One region of the Gordonia sp. 852002-50816_SCH5313054-c genome, then DNA from elsewhere that is predicted to be linked to it. Evidence: predicted binding sites of a transcription regulator. Region 1 holds the regulator's gene; each other region holds the start of a gene.

The links. Region 1 encodes LexA, which represses DNA repair genes until DNA is damaged. Its sites were predicted from a motif close to CGAACANNTGTTCG; they were not measured.
Region 2: a site for LexA is predicted at 1,817-1,830, ahead of A5788_RS13810 (error-prone DNA polymerase). Genes of this name have one in related genera too.
Region 3: a site for LexA is predicted at 1,495-1,508, ahead of cofD (2-phospho-L-lactate transferase). Genes of this name have one in related genera too.
Region 4: a site for LexA is predicted at 1,687-1,700, ahead of A5788_RS19270 (alpha-ketoglutarate-dependent dioxygenase AlkB). Genes of this name have one in related genera too.

Annotation. Positions count from the first base shown of each region.
Region 1 covers NZ_LZTE01000034.1:267,750-270,842, forward strand. The annotation lists gene ptsP (phosphoenolpyruvate--protein phosphotransferase) at 1-1,140, shown strand, start outside; gene lexA (transcriptional repressor LexA) at 1,185-1,832, opposite strand; gene A5788_RS24275 (LysM peptidoglycan-binding domain-containing protein) at 2,150-2,779, shown strand; partial or broken gene nrdR (transcriptional regulator NrdR) at 2,924-3,093, shown strand, end outside.
Region 2 covers NZ_LZTE01000057.1:93,762-96,854, forward strand. The annotation lists gene A5788_RS13810 (error-prone DNA polymerase) at 1-1,805, opposite strand, end outside; gene A5788_RS13815 (MFS transporter) at 2,016-3,093, opposite strand, start outside.
Region 3 covers NZ_LZTE01000058.1:183,126-186,218, forward strand. The annotation lists gene A5788_RS14680 (DUF3499 domain-containing protein) at 1-170, opposite strand, end outside; gene A5788_RS14685 (metallopeptidase family protein) at 409-885, shown strand; gene A5788_RS24085 (WhiB family transcriptional regulator) at 889-1,146, opposite strand; gene cofD (2-phospho-L-lactate transferase) at 1,756-2,802, shown strand; gene A5788_RS14700 (coenzyme F420-0:L-glutamate ligase) at 2,799-3,093, shown strand, end outside.
Region 4 covers NZ_LZTE01000075.1:61,460-64,552, forward strand. The annotation lists gene A5788_RS19265 (MMPL family transporter) at 1-1,528, opposite strand, end outside; gene A5788_RS19270 (alpha-ketoglutarate-dependent dioxygenase AlkB) at 1,723-2,352, shown strand; gene A5788_RS19275 (hypothetical protein) at 2,715-2,933, shown strand; gene A5788_RS19280 (alpha/beta hydrolase) at 2,933-3,093, shown strand, end outside.

The sequences.
Region 1 (3,093 bases):
GTCGGGCTGGCCACGCGTCTCGGCGGACCGACCAGTCATACCGCCATCATCGCGCGGCAGTTGGGCATCCCGTGCGTGGTCGCTGTGGCGCGACTGAGTGAGATCACCAGCGGCACAATGGTTTTGCTCGACGGAGGCGCTGGGTCGATCACCGTCGAACCAGAGGGGTCCGAGGCGCGTGAACTCGTCGAGCGCAGCGTTGCGGAGGCCGCGCTTGTTGCTGCGTGGCGTGGCCCTGGCCGGACTGCCGACGGCACCGCAGTCGCCATACTCGCGAATGTTGCCGACGGCGTCTCCGCGCGCAGCGCTGCCGATGCACCAGTCGAGGGCATCGGGCTGTTCCGCACCGAGTTGGCGTTTCTCGACAGGGCGGATGAGCCCGATGTGGACGAGCAGACGCGGCTGTACCGCGATGTGTTCGAGGCGTTCGCGGGCCAAAAAGTTGTCATCAGAACGCTCGACGCCGGTTCGGACAAGCCGCTGGCCTTCATCGAGCACCCGGACGAGGCGAATCCCGCACTCGGCGTACGCGGCAACCGCATCGGCGACGACCACCCCGACATCGTGCGAACTCAGCTCGACGCGGTCGCTCGCGCGGCAGAGGAGTCCGGCACGACGCCGTGGGTCATGGCACCGATGATCGCCACGGCCGCGGAGGCCGCACAGTTCGCCGAACTAGTCCGTCAGCGTGGCCTGACGGCCGGTGTGATGATCGAGATCCCGGCAGCGGCGATCCTGGCGCCGGCGATTCTGGCCGAGGTCGACTTCGTGTCGATCGGAACCAACGACCTCACCCAGTACACGATGGCCGCCGACCGGATGTCGGCAGAACTCGCTGAACTGACCGACCCGTGGCAACCGGCGGTGCTCGCACTCATCTCGCAGGTTGCGACCGCCGGCGCCCAGCAGGGCAAACCCGTCGGAGTCTGTGGCGAGGCCGCGGCCGACCCGTCGCTCGCATGTGTGCTCGTCGGGCTCGGAGTCACCTCGCTGTCGGCGGCTCCGGCGGCGACGCCCGCAGTCGGGGCGAAGCTGTCGACGGTGACGATGGAGCAGTGCCGGGCTGCCGCCGCTGCCGCACTTGCCACCTCGAGTCCGGCACTCGCCCGACGCGCAGCCGCCGAGCAACTCGTCGGCTGACACAGACCCCGCCGGTCAACGACTTGCGGGGCCCGTTCGGCGCATCAGACCCGGCGCATCACCGTGACGACTTTGCCGAGGATGGCGGCGTCGTCTCCGGGGATCGGATCGAAGAGCGGATTGTGCGGCATCAGCCAGACGTGACCGTCTTTACGCTTGAAGGTCTTCACCGTCGCCTCGCCGTCGATCATCGCTGCGACGATGTCGCCGTTGTCGGCGACATTCTGCTGCCGCACGACAACCCAGTCGCCGTCGCAGATCGCGGCGTCGATCATCGATTCGCCGACGACGCGGAGCAGGAACAACGAGCCCTCACCGACGAGCTCACGCGGAAGCGGGAAGACGTCTTCGACCGCCTCCTCCGCGAGAATCGGACCGCCCGCCGCGATACGGCCGAGTACCGGAACGAACGTGGGGGTCGGGAGATCTCCGTTGATGGCATCGGAGTGATGTGCGTCGGGAGCCTCGGAGACGTTGACCGCCCGCGGACGGTTGGCGTCGCGCTTCAACAGGCCCTTGCGCTCGAGGGTGCGCAACTGGTGTGCGACCGATGACGTGGACGTGAGGCCGACGGCGTCGCCGATCTCTCGGATGCTCGGCGGATATCCGCGCTCGCGCACCGACTTTCGGATCACATCGAGGACGCCACGCTGGCGATCGGTGAGTGTTGCCTCGGCGACGGCCGGATGGATCGGTGCCTCCTCGCCGCCTCCACTCTTCTTGCCTTCGACGCTGCGACCGTTGCCCTTGGGCGACGACGGGCCGCGTCGTGACTTCTCTGTCATCGGTTCCGTCCTTCCTGATGTGTGAAGCGGGTGCTGTTGTGAACCGGGTGCTGTTGTGAAGCGGGGTGGTGTGCGTCTTTTCTTCCATCGTCTGGCGCCGACAGTAGCGGAGGCCACTGACAACATCAAACATTTGTTCGACGTGTCGCAGGACTTTGTCGGACCCCTCTGGTAGAACTCGAACATCAGTTCATCGAACGCTTGATCGACCATTGGAGGTAGCGATGACCAGCTTGATGACCAACCCGGTGACCCGCACGATTCCCAGCACGTCGAGTGCATCCGCGGCAACACCGCCGACCACCCGATCTGCAACGCCGCGACCTGCATCGACGACGCGTCCCCGAGTTCACCGCGCCACGGTGGTCAGTGGACGTGCACCGTCGAATCCCGCGCGTAGCGACGAGCTACGTGTGGCGGGTCGCGTTCGAACGACTGAGTCCCGACGGACCGCCGGCGCAGACGTCGCGCCGCGGCCTCGGCGTCGGATCGCGTTCGATCACGGCACCTCAACGCGGCCTGCAGGCACGCGATGCGCCGGTGGCGTCGGCGAGCTGGTGGCGGCCCGTCGGCGCCGAGCAGCGGTCTTGGCGGTGCTCGCGGGAGTCGGGTTGGCACTGACCGTGTGGGTGGTCGGGACCGTCGGCGCCGACTACCAGCGGGCGAGCATGCCGTCCTCGACCTCGACACAGGTGGTCCACGTGCGTTCCGGCGAATCGCTGAGCTCGATCGCGGCACGCGTTGCGCCTGATGTGCCGCGTCAGACCGTCATCGACGAGATCATCGACCTCAACGATCTGCCGTCGAGTGGGCTGCGCGTTGGCCAACCGCTTGTCACACCCGCGTACCGCTGAGCGCTGGCGGTATTCTCGATGTCACAGGGTCCAGTCGGAAACCGACACGGTCACCGCTGCGGTCTCGCTCCCGCCGGTCGTCAGACGATCGGACCGAGCCAGACCGACGGAGCCGCTGCGTCCCGAGATTTGCACGAGGACTACATGCGCTGCCCGTTTTGTAAGAACGAAGACACCAAGGTCGTCGATTCGCGTGTCGCCGATGAGGGGCAGGCGATCCGGCGTCGTCGCGCGTGCAGCGAGTGCGGGCGGCGGTTCTCCACAGTCGAGAGTGCTGTTCTGGCAGTCGTGAAGCGAAACGGTGTGACCGAGCC
Region 2 (3,093 bases), on a different contig from region 1:
GCGTAGTGCAGCGCCGAGAGCATCCCGAGGCCGAGTAGGTCGAACTTGACCAAACCGATTGCGGCACAATCATCTTTGTCCCACTGCAACACACTACGGTTCTCCATCCGCGCCCACTCAGTCGGACAGACATCGGCGATGGGACGATCACAGATCACCATTCCGCCGGAGTGGATGCCGAGATGCCTTGGCATGTTGGCGATTTCGCCAGCGAGGTCAAGTACGTCGTCGGGCGCGGTGTCGGGCATCTTGCTCCAGGCGTCTTGCTGACCGCTGGCGTAGCCGAGTGCCCGCGCCATGTCGCGCACCGACGATCGACCCCGATAGGTGATCACGTTGGCGACCTGTGCGCTGTACTCGCGGCCATACCGTCGGTACACGTACTGGATCGCCTCCTCACGACGGTCCGATTCGATGTCGACGTCGATGTCCGGTGGCCCGTCACGCTCGGGCGAGAGGAACCTCTCGAACAGCAACTCGTTGGCCACCGGGTCGACGTTGGTGATACCCAACGCGTAACACACCGCGGAGTTGGCAGCACTCCCCCGACCTTGGCACAGGATGTCGTTGCGTTTACAGAAGTCGACGATGTCGGCGACGACGAGAAAATAGCCGGGGAAGGTGAGCGTCTCGACGATCGCCAGCTCGTGCTCGATCTGCCGGTAGGCCGCCGGATGCTCGGCTGGTGTCCCATAGCGGCGTCGTGCGCGGGTCATGGTGAGATGCCGTAGCCAACTGGACTCCGTGTGCCCGGCAGGCACGTCGAACGGCGGCAACTGCGGCGCGATCAATCCGAGCGAGAAGGCGCAGTCGTCGGCGAGGTCTGCCGCGGTGGCGATGGCGTCGGGGTGCGCGGGCAGCAGGCGCATCATCTCGTCGCCGCTGCGCAGATGCGCACCGCCGACCCCCGGCATCCAGCCCGCGATGGTCTCGATGTCGGTGCGGGCACGGACCGCCGCCATCGCCAGTGCGAGGCGTCGACGACGCGGCCCCGCGAAGTGCGCCCCCGACGTCGCGACGGTCGGCAGGCCGAATCGCCGCGCGAGGTCGGCGAGCACCGCGTTGCGCTCGTCGTCGTCGGGCAGACCCTGAGCGGTGAGTTCGACGACGACGTCGTCGCGTCCGAACCGCTCGACCATTCCACCGAGAGCGGCCTCGGCAGCACCGATACCCGCACGATCCAACGCGCGCCGAACCGCGCCCTTGCGACAGCCCGTCAGGATCACCCAGTGGCCTGCGTCGCGGGTCAGCCGGTCGACGTCGTAGCGCAGCAGCCCCTTCTCACCACCGGACATGTGGGCGTCGGCGATGATTCGTGACAACCTCCGATAGCCCTCACTGTCACGCGCGAGGACCAGCAGATGCTCACCGGCCGGATCGGTCACCCCGGTGCGGGTCACGTCCGGCTCGAGGGAGAGTTCGGCACCGAACACCGTCGGCATCGCGAATTCCTTTGCGGCCTCGGCGAATCGGACCACGCCGTAGAAACCGTCATGGTCGGTGATCGACAGACCGGTCAGGTCGAGTCGGGCCGCCTCCTCCACCATCTCCTCGGGCATCGACGCCCCGTCGAGGAAACTGTAGGAACTGTGCGCATGCAGTTCCGCATAGCGCACAGACGATCGCTCACGAGACACCTCCGGCGCCGTGTAGGCGCCACGTTTGCGCGACCACGCGGGGCTGTCGTTGCCGTCGCCCGTCTGCTCGGGACCGAAGAACTCCCCGGGACGACCGCCATCGGGCGAGCGCCCCGACAGCACCCGCTCCATCTCCCGCCACGTCGGCGGGCCCTGGTTCCAGCCCACTCAGCCAGTATAGAACACCTGTTCGACAGACGATGGGTGGCGGGCTGCCCCGCTCGCCTCGCCGACGACAATCCCCGCCACCCGACTGTGAATGTGTGTCGAACTGAAGGATGTGGGTGCTGCAGCACCCACATCCTTCGATTGGACCCACATCCTCGCCTCAGCTCGACGGCGCTCGGCACCCGCGCCCGTACCGGCGACACCGCGCCATCAGTCGGCCGACACCGCCCGCGGGATTCGACGATCCGCCACGGTCATGGCGATCAGCGCCGCCCCGATCACCACGATGGCCCACCCCGCGACGTGGAGTCCGCCATCGGTGGCGCGGGCGCCGAAGGCGATACCGATGAGGCTCGACGAGAAGATCGCCCCGAAGTACATGAACGTCCGGTACAGCCCGGATGCCACACCGATCGACTCCGGCGGACTCTGCGTGTAGAGCGTCGCCTGATTTGCATAACCGCTCAGTCCGTTGGCGACGCCGAACAGGAACGTCATCGCGAGCAGGATCCACAACCCGGACGAGTGATGGATCGCGACTGCGGTCACGCCCGCACCGACGAAGCAGAAACCCGTGAGGATCAACGGGATTCGTACCCAGCCGTGCGTCGAATTCACCCGCGCGCACACCACGCTCAGCGCCGAGTAAGGGATGAGGATGAGCCCGACCTGCGCCGCGGTGTATCCCGCGGACTGCTCCATCCACTGGCTGATGCCGTACATCGCCGTGTACGAGCCGAGCCCTGCCAGCATCTGGCGCAGGTAGGTGCGCACCAACGGGGAGTTGGCCGCGAGCATCCGCACATCAATGAGGGGTTGTGTCGCGCGCAGTTCCCAGAGCACCAGGAGCAACCCCGCTACGACGATCACCGCCAGCAGCCACCACTTCGGTGAACCGAGCGCGGCGAGGAACTCGAGCGTCGCGATCACGGTCACCGCGAAGAGCGCCACCCCGACGACGTCGACCACGCGGACGAGGCCACCGAAGCCGCCCACCTGCACCGGACCGTCACGAGGGATGCTGCGCAGCGCCCACGCGAGGGTGATCAGCGCGATCGGAATATTGACGAAAAACACTGCCCGCCAGCCGAACACACCGGTCAGCACACCACCGAGCGGCAGTCCGATCACCGCGATCACCTGGGCGGCGATCGAGAACCCGCCGAGCACGCGACTCGGCACTCCCGTTCCGAATGAGTCGGCACGAGACCGCACGAGCGCCATCGCCGTCGGATACGCCGCAGAGGTGCCGATGCCGATCAGGGCACGCGAGAGCATCAGGCACCAG
Region 3 (3,093 bases), on a different contig from region 1:
CGCGGCACGGTGATGCGTCGTGCATGCTCGTCACACAGATCCCACGAGTGCGGCTCATCCGACGTGGCGAGAGGACCGATGACCGCCGTCGACTCGGCGTACACAAAGGTCAGGGTCGCAACCGCCGACCGGGAGCAAGCCGGGCGGCAGCATTGTCGGGGAAGCTTCACAGCAGAAAGATTAGTCCCACGCCCCGGCGAACGGTGTTTCGACACGCGGCTCGAGGTCTGACATGGGACGCGAGGGCCGACACGCGGCGCGGACGGCCCGACACGCGGCGCGACGCCTCCGAGTCGACACCGGTGGGTGGAGACTTACAATCTCGGCATGCGTATCGAACGGCGGCGCGCAACGCGCGATCGAGGCCAGGGTTCGCCGGTGCGCTCCTCGGAGAACCGGGTGTCCGATATGCGGCTCTCGGCTGTGCACGCAGCGCGTCGAGCACGCCGCGACCGACGGGGCCGGGGGCTGCGCTCCCCGCTGTTGCCGCAGGGCGTGCCTGCGTGGCGCAGCAAATCGGACGAATTCGACACGGTTGTCCTCGAGGCGTTCGCGGAGATTGATGCTCGCTGGCACGACGAGCTCTCGGGACTCGACATCGCCGTCGACGAAATCCCACGTCTGCTGCCCCGCGACCCCGAAACCGTGCAGTGGCCCGACGAGGTGACCGCCGACGGAGCCGTCCCGCTTGCGCGTCTGATGCCCGCGGGGGTCGATGTCCACGGAGCGCCGACCAGGGCGCAGATCATCCTGTTCCGCCGGCCGCTGGAGAGCAGGGCGAAGAAGGGCGAGGACCTACTCGATCTCGTTCACGAGGTCTTGGTACAGCAGGTCGCAACACACCTGGGTCTCGACGAGGACATCATCGACCGGGGACCCGAGTAACCGTCAGATGATGCCGCGCTTGAGGCGGCGACGCTCACGCTCGGACAGGCCGCCCCAGATCCCGAAACGCTCATCGTTGTGCAGGGCGTACTCGAGGCACTCGGCCTTCACCTCGCAGCCCTGGCAGATACGCTTCGCCTCACGAGTGGAGCCGCCCTTCTCGGGGAAGAACGCCTCCGGATCGGTCTGCGCACACAGCGCGCGATCTTGCCATTGGTCTTCGATTGCGTCGAACAAGCCCTCGAAGTCGTTGGGCACCAAGGAAAGATGACGACGCTGCGAGTTCTCGTCAGCGCCAAGTGAAACCTCAGGTGTCCCGATCTCAGGTGTCCCGATCAACGAATCATCAACGGGCCCAAGGGTTGTGTAGTTCGCATCCCCACTCAACGGGGACGCGATCTCTGAATGTCCGTGTGGTTCAAGGGGATTGCCGATCGCGTTGTCGAATGCCATCGTCGGCGCCTCCTGCCTGGGAAGTCGTTGTTCTCTGTCGTCACAGCGGCGCGGCATCGGTGCCACACCACCACTCATACCCGTACATTCTCGATCTTCACCAAGTGTCCGGCGCGATCTGGCACCACCACGGTGTCCGATCAACCTTTCCGAATTCGAACAAGTGATCGAACTTCGTTGCGATGCACCGATTCTCGATCTCGAACCAGAAATGACACTGATGTGATTAGACACGCCAGAGACGTGTCCGGTCAAGTTGAATCAAAATATTCCTTAATACCATCGACCGACAAGAACTCCCCGTAAGACACGAGTTGTGTTGCGCGGACACATCAATGTCACATCAGATGCGAATGGCGGGCGCGGCGTCGTGGTCCATGATATCGACTCGATCCCGACTCACTAGAGTGGGTCGTTGTGAAGGTGACGGTACTCGTCGGCGGTGTCGGCGGCGCACGATTTTTGTCCGGGGTCCGCGAACTGCTCGGTCCGACGCCGTTTCCGGTTGCCGCGGGCGACTCGGCATCGAGCAACGGAAACGAGATCACCGCGGTGGTCAACGTCGGTGACGACGCATGGATGCACGGCGTGCGCATCTGTCCCGACCTCGACACCTGTATGTACACGCTCGGCGGTGGAATCGACCCGGAGCGCAGTTGGGGTCGAGCCGACGAGTCGTGGCACGCCAAGGAGGAACTGGCCGCATACGGCGCAGACCCGGACTGGTTCGGACTCGGCGACCGCGACCTGGCGACGCACCTGATCCGCACCCAGATGCTCGATGCGGGCTACCGGCTCGCCGATGTGACCGCCGCACTGTGTCGGCGATGGCAGCCCGGCGTGCGACTACTGCCCGCAACCGACGAACGTCACGAGACACACGTCGTCGTCGCCAAACCCGATGGGAGCGAAGGCGAACGCGTCGCGATCCATTTTCAGGAATGGTGGGTCAAACACCGTGCGCAGATCCCGACCTTCGGGTTCGCACAGGTCGGGTCGGACGACACCGCACCGGCACCAGGGGTCGCCGAGGCAATCGCCGACGCCGACATCATCCTGCTCGCGCCGAGCAATCCCGTGGTCAGCATCGGGGCGATCGTCAGCGTTCCCGGCATCCGGAGCGCGTTGCGCACCACGTCAGCGCCCGTGGTCGGCATCTCCCCGGTGATCGACAATCGTCCGCTGCGGGGAATGGCCGACGAGTGCCTGTCGGTCATCGGCGTCGAGTCGTCCGCTGAGGCGATCGCCGCCCACTACGGCGCCCGCAGCGCCAACGGAATCCTCGACGGATGGCTGATCGCCGAGGGCGACACCGCACACGTCGACGGCATCGCCATCGGGACGGCACCGCTGCTCATGACCGACCCGCAGACCACCGCCGTGATGGTCCGTGACGCATGCGCCCTCGTCGGCGTCGACATTCCGCAGGCTGCGCACCCCGACGCGACCGGAGACGCTCGATGACGGCCGACGCCGGCGCAGCGTCGCGAGGCGGAGCACTCCGCGACCACCGCGCCCCCGCGGCTCTCGAGATCATCCCCGTCACCGGTCTGCCCGAGTTCGACACCACGACCGACCTCGCAGCGGAGATCACACGCCGCGCCCCGTGGTTGCGCGACGACGATGTCGTCGTCGTCACCAGCAAGGTGTTCTCCAAGACCGAGGGTCGCATGATTCCGGCACCCACCGACCTCGACGAGCGTGATGCGCTGCGGCGCAAGCTGATCGACGCCGAGTCCGTGCGCGTCCTCGCGC
Region 4 (3,093 bases), on a different contig from region 1:
CCGCCCGCTGAGCCTCGGGGCTGAACGCGCGGATCTGCTCCATGAGGTCGTGCGTCGCCTGATCCGACGGCGCGCTCTCGGGCGTCACCGAGATCAGCGCGGCGGTTGCCCCGACATTCGGCTGCGGTGTGCCGTTGCCCAGCCACGTCATCGTCGACGCATTGGCGACGTCGGGCAGCGACTTGATGTGCGCGACGGTCTCGGTGGCAGCCTTCTCCACCGTGCCGTCCTCGGAGTGCAGCACGACGAGCAGCGGGCCGTTGATGCCCTCACCGAAGCCGCGCTGCAGCAGCGCCTGGGCGGGGGCCTCGTCGTCGCTGGAGAGCGAGAGTCCCAGTTGCAGCTTGCCGACCGGGATCGCCGCGAGCACCAGCACCGCGAGACCCGCGACGATGAACGGGATCGGTCGTCGAACCACCATGCGGCCGAAGCGAACTCCGTTGGTGTCGGCGGTGTCGGATTCTTCTGCGTGCTTGATCCACGGGATGCGCGGGGTGAACGCGAAACGTCCGACGGCGCCGAGCAGCGCGGGGATCAGGGTGAGCGCGGCGATCACGGCCATGAACACCGCGACGGCGGCGCCCGCCCCCATCTGGGTGATCAGCGGGATCCCGACCACCATCAGCGCGACGACAGCGATGATCACGGTCAAACCGGCGAAGACCACCGCGGAGCCTGCCGTACCGACCGCGCGACCCGCGGCGTCGGCCCTGTCTCCGCCGCGTTTCACCTCGCCGCGGTAGCGCGAGACGATGAACAGCGCGTAGTCGATCGACACGGCGATGCCGAGCATGGTGACGATCGCGGTCGCGGTCTCGTTGACCGTCATGACCTCGGCGCTCAGCCGCAGCAGCATGATGGTGATCATCACGCCCATCAGTCCGGTGATCAGCGGGATGAACGCGGCGACCAGCGCCCCGAAGGCGACGATCATCACCACGAAGGCGACAGCGAAACCGATCAGCTCGGCCTTGCCGCCCGCCTCCATGACACTCATCAGCGAGCCCGTGGCCTCGACCTGCAGGCCATTGCCCCGATGCTTCTCGAGGATGTCGGTCAACTGCTTCTTGTTCTCGACGGTGAGGTCGGTCAGCTCGATGTTCTGCCGCACCTGGATCAAACCGACCTTGCCGCCGTCACCGAGAACCGACGACGCGAGCTCGGGTTTGGCCGCGGCGACGGTGACCGGGTTCAGCACCGTTGCCTTGTCGGTGAGGTCGGGCAGGGTGTGCAGGTCGGCGACGAGTGCGTCGATCTGACCGGAATGGGCGGCCAGCCCGTCGTCCGCGGCGACGAGGACGCTGGTCGACGCCTGCGATTGCTGCTTCATCGCCTCGGGGAAGTACTCCTCGACCTGCGAGGTCGCGGTCCCGGAGTCGGTTCCTGGAAGCTCGAAGTCTTTCGCGAACTTCGGATTCAACGCGCCCACTAGCCCGATGAGCAACGCGGCGATGACCACCCAGGCCCCGATCACCCACCACTTGTGGCGGAACGAGAACCGTCCCACCCGAAACAACAACGACGCCATCTGTGCACTCCCTCGAGAAGACTCCGACATTCCGGTAGCAACTAAGAAGTGTTAGTTGCTAACACTTGTGCTCCGGTATACAGATCGTTCCGGCCGATGTGCCACCTCCGAGCCGCGATTGTGAGCGACGTCCCACGCGAGCGCCTGCGACTACATTGCGAACACACGTTCGATATCGGTGTAGGCTGACGTCCATGAGCGCAGGAGTCCAGGGATCGATCTTCGACCTCGACGCCGAGTCACCGCGGCTGCGCGATCTCGGATCGCACGTCGAGCGTCGAGTCCTGACCAACGGCGCGTGGGTAGATCTGCGGCCGGGATGGATCGCAGGCAGCACCGACCTCTTCGACGCTCTGCGCGACGTCGTTCCGTGGCGGGCAGAGCGTCGTCGGATGTACGACAGGGTTGTCGACGTCCCGCGTCTGGTCTGCAATTACCAGGCGAGTGACGAACTCCCCGACCCGTTACTCGCCGACGCGCGAGCGGCCCTGACAGCGCATTACCGCGACGAGTTGCGCGAGGGCTTCGTGACCGCGGGCCTGTGCCTGTATCGCGACGGGTCGGATTCGGTTGCGTGGCACGGCGACCGGTTCGGGCGTGGCGCCACGCACGACACGATGGTCGCGATCGTCTCCCTCGGCTCACCGCGCCCGTTGGCACTGCGTCCGCGCGGAGGCGGAGCGTCGTTGAAATTCACGTTGTCGGCGGGCGATCTGTTGGTGATGGGCGGGAGTTGTCAACGCACCTGGGAGCACGCGGTGCCGAAAGTCCGCGGCGTCGGGGCGCGAATGAGCGTGCAGTTCCGCCCACCCGGCGTGTGGTGAGCGGGAGACTCCCAGAAGATCTTTGGAACCCAAAGATTTTTGGAACCTTTGCCCCCTTGGGTGCGTCAGAGTCTGTGCCGTCGGTGCCAGCCGACGGGAACATCTGACCGTGACATCAGGGGGACCGACACGTGACAGCACCTCAACTGCCGCTCGATGGCATGGCGGATGTCATCGGAGAAGGTTTGGCCGAACTCCTCAACAGAGCGAGGAAGCCGGACCGCGAGGACAGCACCCCTACTCCTGGACCCGGCCCTAATCGATCAGACACTGACCAATCCTCCTCTGCCCGAGCACCTTTCGGTGTTCGACCCGAGGAGATCGAACAGACCGCGAGTGCATGGCGACGTGAATCGAAGGTCGTGGCGGATCTGAAACTCGACGCGCTGTCGTCGGTGTCCGGTGCGATGAGTGACGTGACGACGGCACTTCACTCGGCGTCGACCTCGGCGGTTCCGACGATCGCCTCGATCTCGGCTCGACTTGCGACACTGGCCGATTCGCTCGTCACGTTCAACGCCATGGCGATCGATCGCGACGATCGCGCAGCGGCATCCCTACGCAGTGTGCCGACCCGCTGATGAAACCGACCATCTCAGCGGTGCGCGGATGGAGTACCAACGCGATCTCGGCCGCAGGCGCGGCCGCACAGGCCGCGGCTCAGACGCTCGACACGTCCCTCGCGGCAGTCGAGCGATCACTGAACGACGCCGCCTCGTGGCGAGGCGCAACCCACGACGC